2 regions of the Cupriavidus sp. FW306-1B-F12B genome follow, and region 2 is predicted to be linked to the other one. Evidence: predicted binding sites of a transcription regulator. Region 2 holds the regulator's gene; the other holds the start of a gene.
What was found. The regulator FNR, encoded in region 2, switches genes on or off when oxygen is low (the NO sensors DNR and NnrR bind a similar motif). The targets are predictions, from matches to a motif close to TTGATNNNNATCAA.

Region 1: a site for FNR is predicted at 3,273-3,286, ahead of AC3WLE_RS13210 (fatty acid desaturase). Genes of this name have one in related genera too.

What each region holds. Positions count from the first base shown of each region.
Region 1 is NZ_JBYSXC010000006.1:267,605-274,826, forward strand. Features, by position in the region: gene AC3WLE_RS13200 (urate hydroxylase PuuD) at 1-942, shown strand, start outside; gene AC3WLE_RS13205 (TMEM165/GDT1 family protein) at 1,104-1,679, opposite strand; yybP-ykoY riboswitch at 1,744-1,949, opposite strand; gene AC3WLE_RS13210 (fatty acid desaturase) at 1,999-3,174, opposite strand; gene guaD (guanine deaminase) at 3,360-4,682, opposite strand; gene AC3WLE_RS13220 (adenosine deaminase) at 4,759-5,814, opposite strand; gene xdhC (xanthine dehydrogenase accessory protein XdhC) at 5,870-6,859, opposite strand; gene xdhB (xanthine dehydrogenase molybdopterin binding subunit) at 7,041-7,222, opposite strand, start outside.
Region 2 is NZ_JBYSXC010000018.1:87,656-94,877, forward strand. Features, by position in the region: gene rluB (23S rRNA pseudouridine(2605) synthase RluB) at 1-625, opposite strand, end outside; gene scpB (SMC-Scp complex subunit ScpB) at 631-1,485, opposite strand; gene AC3WLE_RS26150 (sulfite exporter TauE/SafE family protein) at 2,054-2,812, opposite strand; gene fnr (fumarate/nitrate reduction transcriptional regulator Fnr) at 2,891-3,616, shown strand; gene AC3WLE_RS26160 (hypothetical protein) at 3,679-3,924, opposite strand; gene AC3WLE_RS26165 (hypothetical protein) at 3,921-4,130, opposite strand; gene ccoG (cytochrome c oxidase accessory protein CcoG) at 4,160-5,632, opposite strand; gene ccoP (cytochrome-c oxidase, cbb3-type subunit III) at 5,682-6,599, opposite strand; gene AC3WLE_RS26180 (cbb3-type cytochrome oxidase subunit 3) at 6,602-6,766, opposite strand; gene ccoO (cytochrome-c oxidase, cbb3-type subunit II) at 6,770-7,222, opposite strand, start outside.

The DNA of each region.
Region 1 (7,222 bases), on a different contig from region 2:
ACCTGGATGACCGGCTTCGGCCTGCTGGTGGTGCTGTACCTGTTCAACGCCAGCACGTTCCTGATCGACAAGAACGTCTACGACATGTCGCCCGGCGCGGCGGTCGGCCTGGCGCTGTCCTACCTGGCCGCGGGCTGGGTGGTCTATGACGTGATCTGCCGCGTGTTCGGCAAGAGCGACAAGACCGTGGGCGTGCTGGTGGCGATCTACGTGGCCGTGGCTGCCTACGTGGCGTGCCACCTGTTCTCGGGCCGTGCGGCGTTCCTGCTGACCGGTGCGATGATCGCCACCATCATGAGCGCCAACGTGCTGGTGTGGATCATCCCGGGCCAGCGCAAGGTGGTTGCCGCGCTGCGCGCGGGCCAGCCGGTCGATCCGGTCCATGGCAAGAACGCCAAGCAGCGCAGCGTGCACAACACGTACTTCACGCTGCCGGTGCTGTTCGCGATGCTGTCGAACCACTACAGCATGACCTACAGCTACAAGTACAACTGGGCCGCGCTGATCCTGATCATGCTCGCCGGTGTGCTGATCCGCCAGTTCTTCATCCTCAAGCACAAGGGCAAGATCAACGTGGCCTGGCCCGCAGCCGGCGTTGCCGTGCTGGCCGTGGTCGCCGTGCTGATCGCGCCGCAACCGCGCCCGGCCGTGGCCAAGGCAGAAGGTGGTGAAGCCGCCACCGCCGTCAGCTTTGCCAAGGTGCAGGAAGTGATGAACGCACGCTGCGTGCAGTGCCACGCCGAGCAGCCGAAGATGATGCCGACCGCAGCCAAGGGCATCAAGCTCGATACCGCGGAAGACATCAAGGCCCACGCGCAGCTGATCTACCAGCAGGCCGTGCAGCAGAAGGCGATGCCGCTGGGCAACGTGACGCAGATCACCGACGACGAACGCGCCCTGCTGGGCCAGTGGTTCGAAGGCGGTGCCAAGACCACCAACTGAGGGTGGCTTGATCTGAAAAGCATCAGGGCCGGCGCGTGCCGCCGGCCCGCGAAATCCGAGCATCGGTGATCGACGGTCCGGAGGGTTGTGCAGTTGGCAACCATCAGTACCGGACCGGCGAGGGTTTGAACGGGGCCTTGTGCCCCGTTTTTTTCGGCGACTTATCCGCCGATATTCAGCAACGCCAGCACCCCCAGCACCAGGAAGATCCCCGCCGCGATCTTGTGCACCAGTCCGATCGGCATCTTGTTGGCAAACTTGTCGCCAAGCAGGACCGCCGGCGCATTGGCGACCATCATGCCGAAGGTGGTGCCGGCCACCACGGCAATCACCGCATCGCTGAAGCGCGCGGCCAGCGCCACGGTGGCGATCTGGGTCTTGTCGCCCATCTCGGCAAAGAAGAAGGCCACGATGGTGGTGCCGAGGATGCCAAGGGCGCCCTTGACCGGCCTGGCCTGTTCGGCGTCGTCGAGCTTGTCGGGGATCAGCATCCATGCCGCCATCGCGATAAAGCCCAGGCCCAGGATCCAGCGCAGCAGGCTTTCGCCCAGCACATGCGTGATCCAGCCGCCGAGCGCACCGGCAAAGCCGTGGTTGAACAGCGTGGCGATCAGGATGCCAACGATGATGGGAACGGGCTTGCGGTAGCGCGCGGCCAGCACCAGCGACAGCAATTGCGTCTTGTCGCCCATTTCAGCGAGGGCGACGATGCCTGTGGAGACGAGGAAGGCTTCCATATTGGTGTTGTGGGGTAACCGGGCCGCAATGCATCGCGAGATGCCAATGACGCACACCTTTCCCGGCCCGGCCAGAAAGGTATGGTCATCGGTCTCGCCAGGCTGGACGCTGCAGGGTCCGTATCAGTACGGCCGGGCGGGTCCGGAGCTGCGCACGCCATAACCGCAAGCGGTCAAGTCTGTTGACGTACGCCCCTGTCCCCCGGAGTCCGCATTGCGCGGCGCGGTGAGAGCAGGGCGGCTACTCCCCAATGGAAGCGGCAATTATAGCGGCGGCGGGGGCAGGCGTCCACCTGCCCCCGCCACAAGGCCTGACCCCTCAGACGGGTACAGGCGCGTTGTCGCTGGTCTGGCGGCCGCGGAAATCGGTCCAGCACAGGGCCTTGAAGTCATAGAGCTTGCAGCGGCGCGCGGTATCGAAATACCAGCGCCAGGAGAAGTTCTCGATGATGATGCGGCCCGGCAGCGCGTGCTCCAGCAGTGCCTGGGCGCGCTTGAGGCGGTACAGCGGCACGCTCATGTCGACGTGGTGCGCGGTGTGTTCCATGATGTGGTGCAGCGCCGCGCCGATGCCGTGGCGGAAGCGCAGGTGCACGGTGGTCGAGACAAAGGGCTGTGCCTTGGCCCACATGGCCTTGGTGTCATACCAGGCGACGCTGGTGTGGGTGTGGTGCACATACAGCACGAAGCCGACGGTGACGTTCCAGACCAGGAATGGCAGCACAAAGCCCGCGCCGATCAGCAACCACACCGACTGCTCCGTGGCCAGCGCCAGGCCCGCCAGCGCGCCGATCCAGGCCAGCCCGAAGGCGGCTACCAGCACACAGTCGCCGGTGAAGATCGGGCGGCGCGTAGCCATCTGGCGCTTGCTGGGGAAGAACATCTTGCACCACCAGATTTCCACCAGGTAGTACAGGCCCGGGCCGAAGCCGGTGCGGTAGATGCGCTCCATCACGCGGCGCCAGCGCGGCAGCGCGTTGAATTCTTCCAGTGAGTAGGGCGCCCAGACGAAGTCGAAGCCCTTCAGGTTGGTATAGCCATGGTGCACCACGTTGTGGCCGACTTCCCACAGGCTGTACGGCGTCAGCGAGGGCAGGAAGGTGAGCCGTCCCAGCCACTTGTTCAGGCCGCGGCGCGGGGTCAGGCTCTGGTGGCAGGCATCGTGGCCGATGATAAACAGGCGCGCGATGATCAGCCCGGCCAGCACGCCCAGCGCCAGCTTGGCGGCCCAGTGCTGCGCCAGCACCACGCCGGCCAACACGGCGCCGAACAGCAAGTAGTCGAAGGCGAACAACAGCAGTGCGCGCGGCGTGCTGCGCTGGCCCAGCGGGATCAACCAGCCGCGGATGATCTTGCGCGAGGGCAGCGGGGCGTCCGGCGCGATCGGCTCCGGCAGCGGGGCGTGGTTGGGCGCGCCCTTGCGCGCGGCATGGGGCACGCCATGCGGGCCACTGGCGCGCTCAGGGGCGTGAGCGGCGGATTGGGAAGCGGTCATGCGGAACCTTCTGATTGCGGTCGGATGGGTATGGGGCGCACGGCACGCAGACGGCCGCGGCGGAACCGCAAGGTTAGAAGGCTTTGTCGAAGGCGGCCTTGACGGTCGTCAAGCCGGAGGCGGGGGCGAAGCGGTAAACGCGCGCCCGCCGCATGGCGGCGGGCGGCTGCTGGCCAGGTGACGGATCAGGCGGCCGGCACGTGGGCGGCCTCGCCCATCACATAGACGCTGTCGATGACGCGGTCGTCGCCCAGCATGGCAAAGGCGAACAGCTCTTCTTCCAGCGTTTCCGAGCGGTTGCTGCGGCGCGCGATCAGCGGCGTGGCCTTGGGGTCCAGCACGATGAAGTCGGCCTCGCAGCCAACGCTGAAGTTGCCGACGCGGTCGGTCCAGCCCAGCGCCTCGGCCGCGGCGCGGGTGGCCAGGTAGAACATGCGCAGCGCGGTCAGGTAGTAGCCGCCCATGCGCGCCACCTTGTGCGCCGCGTTCATGGTGCGGAACATCGAGAACGAGGTGCCGCCGCCGACGTCGGTGGCCAGCGTCACGTTCAGGCGGTTGGCGTCGGACTGGTGGAAGTCATAGAAGCCGCTGCCCAGGAACAGGTTGGAGGTGGGGCAATGCGCCACTGCGGCGCCGCTGTCGGCCAGGCGCCGGCGGTCGTCCTGGTCCAGGTAGATGGCGTGGCCATACATCGCGCCCGGGCGCAGCAGGCCGTAGCGGTCGTACACGTCCAGGTAGCTGCGCGCGTCCGGGAACAGCTCGGCCACCCATTTGACCTCGTCGCGGTTCTCGGCCACGTGGGTCTGGATAAAGGCGTCCGGATAGGCGCGCGCCAGCTCGCCGCAGGCGGCCAGCTGCGCCTCGGTCGAGGTCGGGGCAAAGCGCGGAGTGATGGCGTAGGCCAGGCGCCCCTTGTTATGCCAGCGCGAGAGCAGGTCGGCGGAGTCCCGGGCGCCGGTCTCGGCCGTATCGCGCAGGAATTCCGGGCAGTTGCGGTCCATCATCACCTTGCCCGTGACCATGCGCAGGTTGCGCGCCTCGCTTTCGGCAAAGAGAGCCTCGGCCGAGGCCTTGTGCACCGTGCTCCAGACCACCGCGCTGGTGGTGCCGTTGCGCAGCAGTTCCTCGGTGAAGAAGCCGGCCACGCCGCGCGCGTAGTCGGGGTCGGCAAAGCGGCGCTCTTCGGGGAAGGTGTAGGTGTCGAGCCAGTGCAGCAGGCCCGGCGACGGCGACGCGATCATGTCGGTCTGCGGGTAGTGCACGTGGGTGTCGATAAAGCCGGGCACGATCAGCTTGCCGCGGTGGTCGACGATCTCGGCATCAGCCGGAATGCGCGCAGCCAGCTGCGTATGGTCGCCGGCGGCGGCGATGCGCCCGTTGGTGACGATCAGCACCCCGTCGTCCCAATACTGATACGCATCCTCATGGAATTGCGGATCGCGCAGGAAATGCAGCACGCGGCCGCGAATGGCACGGGTGAGGGAGTCAGTCTTGGGGTTGGTCGTCATGGTTTGTCTCTTGTGGCCGGCCCGCGCGGAACGGCATGGTTCAAGCAGCGGGCCGGGCTATTGGCATGCGCCGCGCTCAGGCCGCTGGGGCCGTTGCGGGCGGGGACTTGGGCGGGCTCGACCAGAAGTGGTCGACTTCCGCCAGGAATTCGGCCTTCTGCATGGCAGGCAGGAAGGCCGCTTCAAAGCTGTTGCGGGCAAGCTTGTGGGCATCGGCCGCGTCCAGCGGCAGCGCCTCGAAGGTGGCTTCCCAGTTGGCGTTCATATAGCCGCCGAAGTAGGCCGGATCGTCCGAATGCAGCGTGATCACCACGCCGGCATCGAGCATGCGCTTGAGCGGGTGGTCGCGCAGGTCCGGGTAGACCTTGAGCTTGACGTTGGACAGCGGGCACACGGTCAGCGCCACGCGCTCGCGCGCCAGGCGTTCCACCAGTGCCGGATCGTCGATGGCGCGCACGCCGTGGTCGATACGCTGCGCCTTGAGGATGTCGAGGGCGTCGGTGACGTATTGCGCCGGACCTTCCTCGCCCGCGTGGGCCACCAGGTGCAGGCCCAGCTCGCGCGCCCTGGCGAACACGCGCGCGAACTTCTCGGGCGGGTTGCCTTGCTCGGACGAATCCAGGCCCACGCCGACAAAGCGGTCGCGGTAGGGCAGCGCCGCTTCCAGCGTGGCGAAGGCGTCTTCCTCCGGCAGATGGCGCAGGAAGCACAGGATCAGGCTGCTGGAGAAGTCATATTCGGTGCGCGCCTGGGCCAGGGCATCGGCGATGCCGTCGATCACCACGCCGATCGGCACGCCGCGCGCGGTATGGGTCTGCGGATCGAAAAAGATCTCGGCGTGGCGGACGTTGTCGGCGACGGCGCGCTTGACGTAGTCCATGGTCATGTCGAAGAAATCTTCCTCGGTCAGCAACACGCTGGCGCCGGCGTAGTAGATGTCCAGGAACGACTGCAGGTCGGTGAAGGCGTAGGCGGCGCGCAGCGCCTCGACGCTGGGATAGGGCAGCGCCACCTGGTTGCGCTGCGCCAGCCGGAAGATCAGTTCCGGCTCAAGCGTGCCTTCGATATGCACATGCAGTTCGGCCTTGGGAGTGCGGCGGATCTGTTCCGCGAGCGCGGCATCGATGGTCATGGGGGCCTCGTTTCTGGGCATTTCTGTGCCTGCCGGCGGGGCCGGCGGCACGGGTTCAGGGATGCACCGCCTCCGGGCGGCCCAGACGCAGCGCGGCAAGGCGCTGTTCGCGGACCTGGAGCAGCTGGGCGACGATGGCTACCGCAATCATAGCCGGAGCCTTGTCGGTAATCCCGGGAACCCCCATGGGGCATGTCATTTCCGCAAACCGGGCCGGGTCGATGCCGTGCTCGGCCATGCGGTGTTCAAAGCGCGCGCGCTTGGTCTTGGAGCCGATCAGCCCGAAGTAGGCGAAATCGGTGCGCTTGAGGATTTCCTCGCACAGGGTCTGGTCCAGCGCATGGCTGTGCGTCATGACCAGGAAGTAGCTGCCCGCGGGCGCCTGGGCCACTACCGCTTCGGGCGTGTCGCTGGCCTCGGCCTCGACATTGTCGGGCAGCCCGCCGGGGAACAGCGTGTCGCGCTCGTCGACCCAGTGCACGCGGCACGGCAGCGTGGCCAGCACCTTGACCAGTGCATGGCCGACATGGCCCGCGCCAAACAGCACCACGTGCATGGTGTCGGGCACCAGCGTATCGGTCCAGCTGCCGTCGGCGTGCAGCGTTACGCCGGGGATCACGGCATGGCTGTCGCCATGGGTGATCGCGCCGCTGGCCGGCACCTGCCGCTGCACTGCCTTGCCGGCGGTGAAATTGCGTTCGACCGCGTCAAGCCAGTGCAGGTCGCTTTTGCCCAGTACCTCGAACGCCAGCTGCACCACGCCGCCGCAGCACTGGCCCAGCGCCGGCCCGAGCGGAATGCGCTCGATCCGGCGTTGTTCACCGCGCACCAGCATCTCGCGTGCGATATCCATGCCGCGCCACTCCAGGTGGCCGCCACCGATGGTGCCGACCAGGTCGTCGGCGCTGACCAGCATGCGGATGCCGGCCTCGCGCGGGGCCGAGCCCTTGACTTCGACGATGGTGACCATCGCCACCGGCACGCCGGCGTGCACCATGCGGGCGGCGTCGGCGAAGCGGAAGGGTTTGAGCGGTGCGTCCTGCATGTCGGGGGCCTTGTCGGTGTTGCCTGGTTGCTGCTTGATGCTGTGGTGCTGCCTGCGCTGTGTCATCGCAAGAGTGGCGCGCGCCTGCTTCTGCCACCGGCCCCTTGCCCGTCAACGCGGCCAAGGGGGGAAAGTCCGGGGGCGCCCGCAGGCGCGCGCTTCCTGCGATCGTTCCGCCAGCTCAGGCTGGCTGCTCCGCGGCTGCGCGCACGGCGTCGACGGCGTCCAAAATCGCTTCGCTGGTGGCCGGGGCCTTCAGCGGCGGGTTGATGCGGTAGTCGCCAACGGCAGCCACGGCGTCGCGGATCGCGAAGAACACCGAGAACGGCAGCAGCAGCGGCGGCTCGCCCACGGCCTTGGAGC
Region 2 (7,222 bases):
TGCGCGGAATGACGGTGTCTTCGTTGTCGTACTGCTCGGAGATCACGAAGCGGAACAGGTCTTCGCTGCTCGCCGCGGTCTTGTCCCCGCCGCCCTGGCCCTTGCGGGGCGCCTGCGGCTTGCCGCCATCCTTGCGGCGGCCCTGCTGCCGCGCGCCGGTGCCCTGCGCCTCGCCCGGCGCTGCCGCCTTGCCCGAGCGCTGGACCGGCTTGCGCTTGCGGCCGGGCTGCTCGGGCTTGTCGGTGCCTTCGGCCCTGGCCGCGCGGTCCACCTTGTCTGCCTTGCTGGTGCCCTGGCCGCCCTGGCTACCCTGGCCGCCCTCGCCCTGCCCCGTCTTGCGCTTGCCGCGGCCACGCTGGCCAGCGCGCGCACCGCCCGCCGCCTGTGCGGCGCCCGCTTCACCGGCATCGGCCTGGCCGCCGGCGCCTTCGGCGCCCTCGCCGCGGTCCTGTGCCTGGCGGCGCGATGCGACCAGGTTCCTCAGCCCGCGGCGCAGCCCCTTGCGGCGGGGCGCGGCTTCGCTGCCCGATCCGGGTTCTGCGGCGCCGGTGTCGGCGGGTGCGCCCGCATTGCGGGTGTCTTGCTCAACGGAATCAGACAAGATATTCACTATCGGATGTTGCATGTTGTTCAGTTCGGCACGCGCTCGTCGTGCTCGCTCGGGTGCGGCGGGGTGCCGTTGTCCGGCAAATCGCCCCGCGCCCCGTCCGGATTGGGTGCGGCTGGTTCGGTGGAAGCGGCCTCGGCGGCATCGTCGGCTGCAGCTTGCAGCGGTTGCGCGTCAAAGCCATTGGCGCCTTGGTCGACCGGGCCGGTCGTCTCGGCTTCGTTTGCGACGGATGCTTCAGCCACATCCGCTGCGTGCGCGGCGGGGTCGGCAAAAGCCTCTTCGTCGGCGCTGGCCGCCTTGTTTGCAGCCAGGTCTTCAAAATTGATGGCCTGCTGTTCCAGCAGGGTTGCCTGCGCCTGCGCCTGGGCATCTTCCAGCGGCGGCAGCTCATCCAGCGTACGCAGGCCAAGATCGTCCAGGAACGCCTTGGTGGTCGCATACAGCGCCGGCCTGCCCGGCACGTCGCGGTGTCCGATCACCTCGATCCAGCTGCGGTCCTCAAGCTTCTTGATGACTTCCGTGCTGACCGTCACGCCGCGGATTTCCTCGATATCGCCGCGGGTCACCGGCTGCCGGTAGGCAATGATCGCCAGTGTTTCCATCACCGCGCGCGAATATTTTGGCGGCTTTTCAGGATTCAGCCGATCCAGGTATTCACGCATTTCCGGCCGGCTCTGGAAGCGCCAGCCGCTGGCCAGCGCCACCAGTTCCACGCCGCGCGGCCGCCAGTCCTGGCGCAGTTCATCAAGCAGCACGCGGATGGTGTCTGCGCCGACGTCGTCGTCAAACAGCCGCCGCAGATCATTGACGCGCAGCGGTTCCTGCGCGCAGATCAGCGCCGTCTCGAGGACGATCTTCGCCTCTTGGGTATTCATGTTGATGGTGTGCAGCCTGTCTTTGCACCTGCTCCCGGACGGATCCGGGGCACCGGAGATTTTGGATACAGCGGTGCGAAAGCCACCGCCATCTCATTGCGCAGCTAGCCGGATACCTGCTGCATCCAAGCCGTGCACTTCCCTATCTTTGCATCGAGTTGCCGGGCGTTCCGGCAGGAGATCGTTCGCATGCCGTTATGGGCCAGCCAGCGAACCTCTTGCGTAGCGCGTCCGCACATATCGGACGTCGCTGTCAGCGAACTGAAGGCCTCGGACGCAAGAAAAACGGGTATCGGGAGCAAGGCCGGCATCGCCAACACCGCAGTGCCAGCCGGACTTTTGAACCAGATCTTTTGAACCGGATGGACTTTGGGGACGGGACGGGCATCGAAAACCTTCCGCTTCCCCTGCCCTGAACTCGCCTTCTGGTATGAAGGCCGCCTGGCGCTGCTCGCCCGCTGCTTACCGCGGCTCACAAGACGCCGCGCGATACCGCAATGTTGGCGATTGTATGGCATTCCCGCCCCCGCCTGCAACCATCATCCGTTGCCCGCGCGGCGCCGGCGCCTCAGAACACCAGGCAGAATCCATGCTCGGCCAGCGAATGTGGCAACAGCACCGCTCGCGCAATGCCAAGGCCGCCGAACGCCATCACCGCCAGGCCGGCACCCAGGCGCACGCCGGGACGTCGCGACAGCGTACGCAAATAGCCCGACAGGCCGGAGAGCACCAGCAGGTTAGGCAGTGTGCCGAGCCCGAACACGCCCATCACGAGTGCGCCGGACGCCGCATTTCCCGCCAGCAGCGCCAGCGTGAGCGCCCCATAGACCATGCCGCACGGCACCAGTCCCCACGCCAGGCCCACGCCATATCGCCGCGCCAGGCCGCCGCGTGCGCGCACAAACGACGGCATGCCGCGTGCCACGCCAGCCAGCCGGCGCGCCACCGTTGCGCCGGCACGCGCCGCCAGCCGCTCCAGCCAGTCGACGGTAAAAGTGTTGCCGCGCAGCAACCGCCAGCCCGACCATAGCAGCATGACGCTGCCTGCGCCGAACAGCCAGCGCTGCACCGGCAGATAGTCCTGCTTCCACGCCGAAGCACCGACCGCGCCCAGCGCGGCCCCAAGCAGCATATAGGTCGAGATCCGGCCCAGGTGCATTATCAGCAACTCGCCCAGCCAGGCGGCACGGCTGGGCACAAGACTGATCGTGGCCGCCGCCCCGCGGCGTTGCTCCACGGCCAGCGCCACGCCGCCGCACATGGCAGCGCAGTGGACCCCGCCCAGCAAAGCCAGCAGAAAAACGCTGATCAGTACGCCAAATGTCAATTCTCACTCCCTACCACATCACATCGCACGGTAAAATGTCCTTATCGCGCCCTCGCTGCCATTTCTAGCAGGTTCCAATTGCTCACCTCCATTCCCATTACCGAGATGTCACCCCGCTGCTCCACCTGTGCGATGGGGCAGCTGTGCCTTCCGGTCGGCATGTCGCAGCAAGACCTTGCCAAGATGGACACGCTGGTTCAGGAACGCATCCGTGTGCACAAGGGTGAAACCCTGTATCGCATGGGCGATCCGCTCACCGCGGTCTATGCCGTGCGCTTTGGCACGCTCAAGACCCACGTCACCACTGAAGACGGCCGCTCGCAGATTACCGGCTTCCACCTGCCCGGCGAAATTGTCGGTCTCGACGGGCTGGGCGAGATGCAGCATGCCTCCGATGCCGCCGCGCTGGAGGACACCGAAGTCTGCGTGGTCCGCATGAGCGAGTTGCAATCGCTGTCGGCAGACCTGCCGTCGCTGCAGCAGCAGTTCCTGCGCCTGATGGGCAAGGAAATCACGCATGACCAACTGATGCTGGTCACGCTGGGCTCGATGCGCGCCGAGGAACGCCTTGCCGCCTTCCTGATCAACCTCTCTGAGCGCCTGTCGGCGCGCGGCTATTCGGCGTCCGAGTTCGTGATGCGCATGAGCCGCGAAGAGATCGGCAGCTACCTGGGCCTGAAGCTCGAAACCGTCAGCCGCCTGTTCTCTCGCTTTGCCGAAGCCGGCCTGATCCAGATTCGCCAGCGCCACGTCAAGCTCGTGGACATCGACGGCATCAAGCAACTCTACAGCCGCTCCTGCTAAGCGGCCAAGGCGCTGTCATGGCCGCATCCGGCCATGACAGCGCAGGCCTCACGGCAGCCCGCTTACTCCAGTTCGTCGGTATCGCTGAGCCGCGTCGGCATGGTGTAGAGCGTCAGTCCGCTGGACAACGCGCAGAACACCCAGGCCATCAGGAAGCCGATGGTGTAGACCGATTCGCGGGACGCTTCGATCGGCTGGCCGAAGAAGCTCAGGTCACCGGGATCCACCACCGAAAACACCGTCGCGGTCGCAAACCCAGCCATCAGGAACGCCGGCCAGAGTACCCACATCAGCCAGCGCAACCTCATGGCTGCCTCACAGCGGCAGCCTTGGGCGGCGCGGCGTCGACCTTCTCGACCACCAGGCCATGGCGCGTTGCACCCTGCACCGGCATGTCCGGATGCGCGGATGCCAGCCAGATTGTCACGCCGCACGCCACCATCGCCACCAGCGGGCCGCTCATCAACAGCCACGGCCACGGCTCCTTCCACCACGGATTGCCTTGCTGACTCATCTTGTCCCCCTTCATCTTGACGACTAGCTTCACAAATCGCGCGGCACGATGAAACTGGTGGATTGCCGGATTTCGGCATGCCCCCGCTCCGTGCCTTCGCTCGTCACTGTCACGTTGATCTTGTGCGTGCCCTGCGCCGCGGCCTCGATCGGCACGCGGATCCGGATCGGCAGCAACCGGTTGGACGTCGGCGCCAGCGATTCGGCCTGCTTGTCGTATTCCACCGTCAGGTTCTTCAATTCGTCGCTGTCGGCGCGCACGCTGATCTGCATCGGCGCTTCGGTGGTGTTGATCAGCTGCAGGCGATAGACATTCTCGATCCAGCGGCCTTCCACTTCACGGCCGAGCGCACCACGGTCGCGGATGATGTCGACCTTCAGCGGCGTGCGCAGCGCGATCGAAGCCATGAACCCGGCCAGCAGTGCCACCCAGATCACGGAATAGATAACGACGCGCGGGCGCAGCAGGCGCTTGCGCGATGCCGCCGCGGACAAGCCCTTGCGCATCGCGTTTTCCGAGGTGTACCGGATCAGGCCGCGCGGATATGCCATCTTGTCCATGACCTGGTCGCAGGCGTCGATGCAGGCGCCGCAGCCGATGCACTCGTACTGCAGGCCGTCGCGGATATCGATGCCCGTCGGGCACACCTGCACGCAGATGCTGCAGTTGACGCAGTCGCCAAGCCCCGCCTTGTGGTGGTCGGTCTTGCGCGACCGGCTGCCGCGCGGCTCGCCGCGGCCGACGTCGTAGGTCACGACATAGGTATCGCGATCCACCATCACGCTCTGGAAGCGCGCATACGGGCACATGTACTTGCACACCTGCTCGCGCATGAAGCCCGCATTGCCCCAGGTGGCGAACGCGTAGAACAGCATCCAGAACGACTGCCACGGCCCCAGCGACAGGCTGAGCACCTCGCCGCCCAGTTCGCGGATCGGTGCGAAATAGCCGATGAAGGTAAAGCCGGTCCAGAGCGCAATCAGCACCCACAGGAAGTGCTTGGTCGCCTTGAGACGGAACTTGCGCAGGCTCCACGGATCGCCGTCGAGCCGGATGCGGGCGATGCGGTCGCCTTCGACCCGCCGCTCGATCCACATGAAGATCTCGGTGTAGACCGTCTGCGGACAGGCATAGCCGCAGAACAGCCGCCCCGCGATCGCCGTGAACAGGAACAGCGCCAGCGCCGAGATGACCAGCAGCACCGCCAGGTAGATGACGTCCTGCGGCCACAGCACCAGCCCGAAGATGTAGAACTTGCGCTCGCCAAGGTCAAACAGCACGGCCTGGCGGTCATTCCATTGGAGCCAGGGCGTGCCGTAGTAGATCAGCTGGGTCAGGATCACCAGCCAGACCCGCCAGCTGGAGAAGGCGCCCGTCACCGAGCGCGGGTAGATCTTGCGGCGGACCTCGTAGAGCGTTTCGTCAGAGGTCTCGCCCGGCGCAGCGGCCGACCGTTGCAGGTCGGCCGCCCGGGCCATTTCTTCGGTCCCGGGTGCGTTCATGGGCATGCTCTCCCGCGAGCTGCCAGCGCCCGCTCACATGAGTCGTCGGTCATTGCCCGGCTCCGCCCCCAGTGTTGGACAAACCCCAGACATAGGCCGTCAGCATCCGGATGCGTTCAGGCGTCAGGATCTCCTCATGCGCGGGCATGTGGTTGTTGTGGCCCTTCAGGATGGCGTCGACGATGCTGCCTTCCGAGCTGCCATACAGCCAGACGTTGTCCGCCAGGTTGGGCGCGCCGAGCGCCTGGTTGCCCTTGCCGCCGGCGCCGTGGCATGCCACGCAGGTCGTCTTGAAGGCGCCCTCGCCACGCGACGCACGGATCGGGTCCGACGACAGGCCCGACAGCGAGCGCACGTATTGCGCCACGTCGCCCGCCTGCTTGGCGTCGATGGCCGCGGCAAACGGCGGCATCACGCCATTGCGGCCCTTGGTGATGGTCTGCTGGATGATGTCGGGTTCGCCACCATAGAGCCAGTCGCTGTCCGTCAGGTTCGGGAAGCCGCGGCTGCCGCGCGCGTCCGAGCCGTGGCATTGTGCGCAGTAGTTCAGGAACAGGCGCTGGCCGATCTCGCGCGCCTGCGGATCCGCCGCTACCTGCTTGACGTCCATCTTCAGGTACTTGGCGTAGATCTCGTTCTGCATTTTCTCCTGCGCCGCGCGGTGCGCGGCAAGTTCGCCCTGCGTGGAGAACTTCAGCACGCCGGCATACGAACCCAGTCCCGGGTACAGCACCAGGTAGGCCAGGCTGAAGATGCAGGCCAGCAGGAACATCCACATCCACCAGCGCGGCAACGGGTTGTTCAGCTCGCGCAGGTCACCGTCCCAGACATGGCCGGTGTCTTCAGTGCCGCCGGCGGTCTTGGCGACCTTGCGTTGCGAGAACAGCAGCCACACGCACCAGACGATGCCGATGAGCGCGATAGCGGCAATGTAATAACTCCAGAATTCGGAAATGAAATCGCTCATGGCTAGGTGTTCCGGCTCGATGTTGTCGTGGTTTCGTCAGGCAGCGCGAACGGCAGCATGGCGGATTCCCGGTTGGCGGCCTGCCGGCCGGCGGACCAGGCCCACCAGCAGATCCCCAGGAAGACGACCATCGACACGACGGTCGCAATGGCAGTGATCATGGCCATGGCTTACTCCTTGGGTGCCGCGGCCGCGGCGGAATCCACGCGGACGTTGCGGCGGTTGGTGCCCAGGCCTTGCAGGTAGGCAACCAGCGCATCTTCTTCGGTCTTGCCCTTGAGCTCGTCCGGTGCCTTGGCGATCTCGGCATCCGTGTACGGCACGCCCAGGCGCACCAGCGCGCGCATGCGGGCCTGGATGTCGTTGGTGGGCAGCTCGGCCCTTTCCAGCCACGGGTACGATGGCATCACCGATTCCGGCACCACGTCGCGCGGATTGCGCAGGTGGATGCGCTGCCAGTCATCCGAGTAGCGCCCGCCCACGCGCGCCAGGTCGGGACCGGTGCGCTTGGAGCCCCACAGGAACGGGTGGTCGTAGACCGACTCGCCCGCCGTGGAAAAGTGGCCGTAGCGCTCGGTCTCGGCCTGCAGCGTGCGGACCTGCTGCGAGTGGCAGCCGACGCA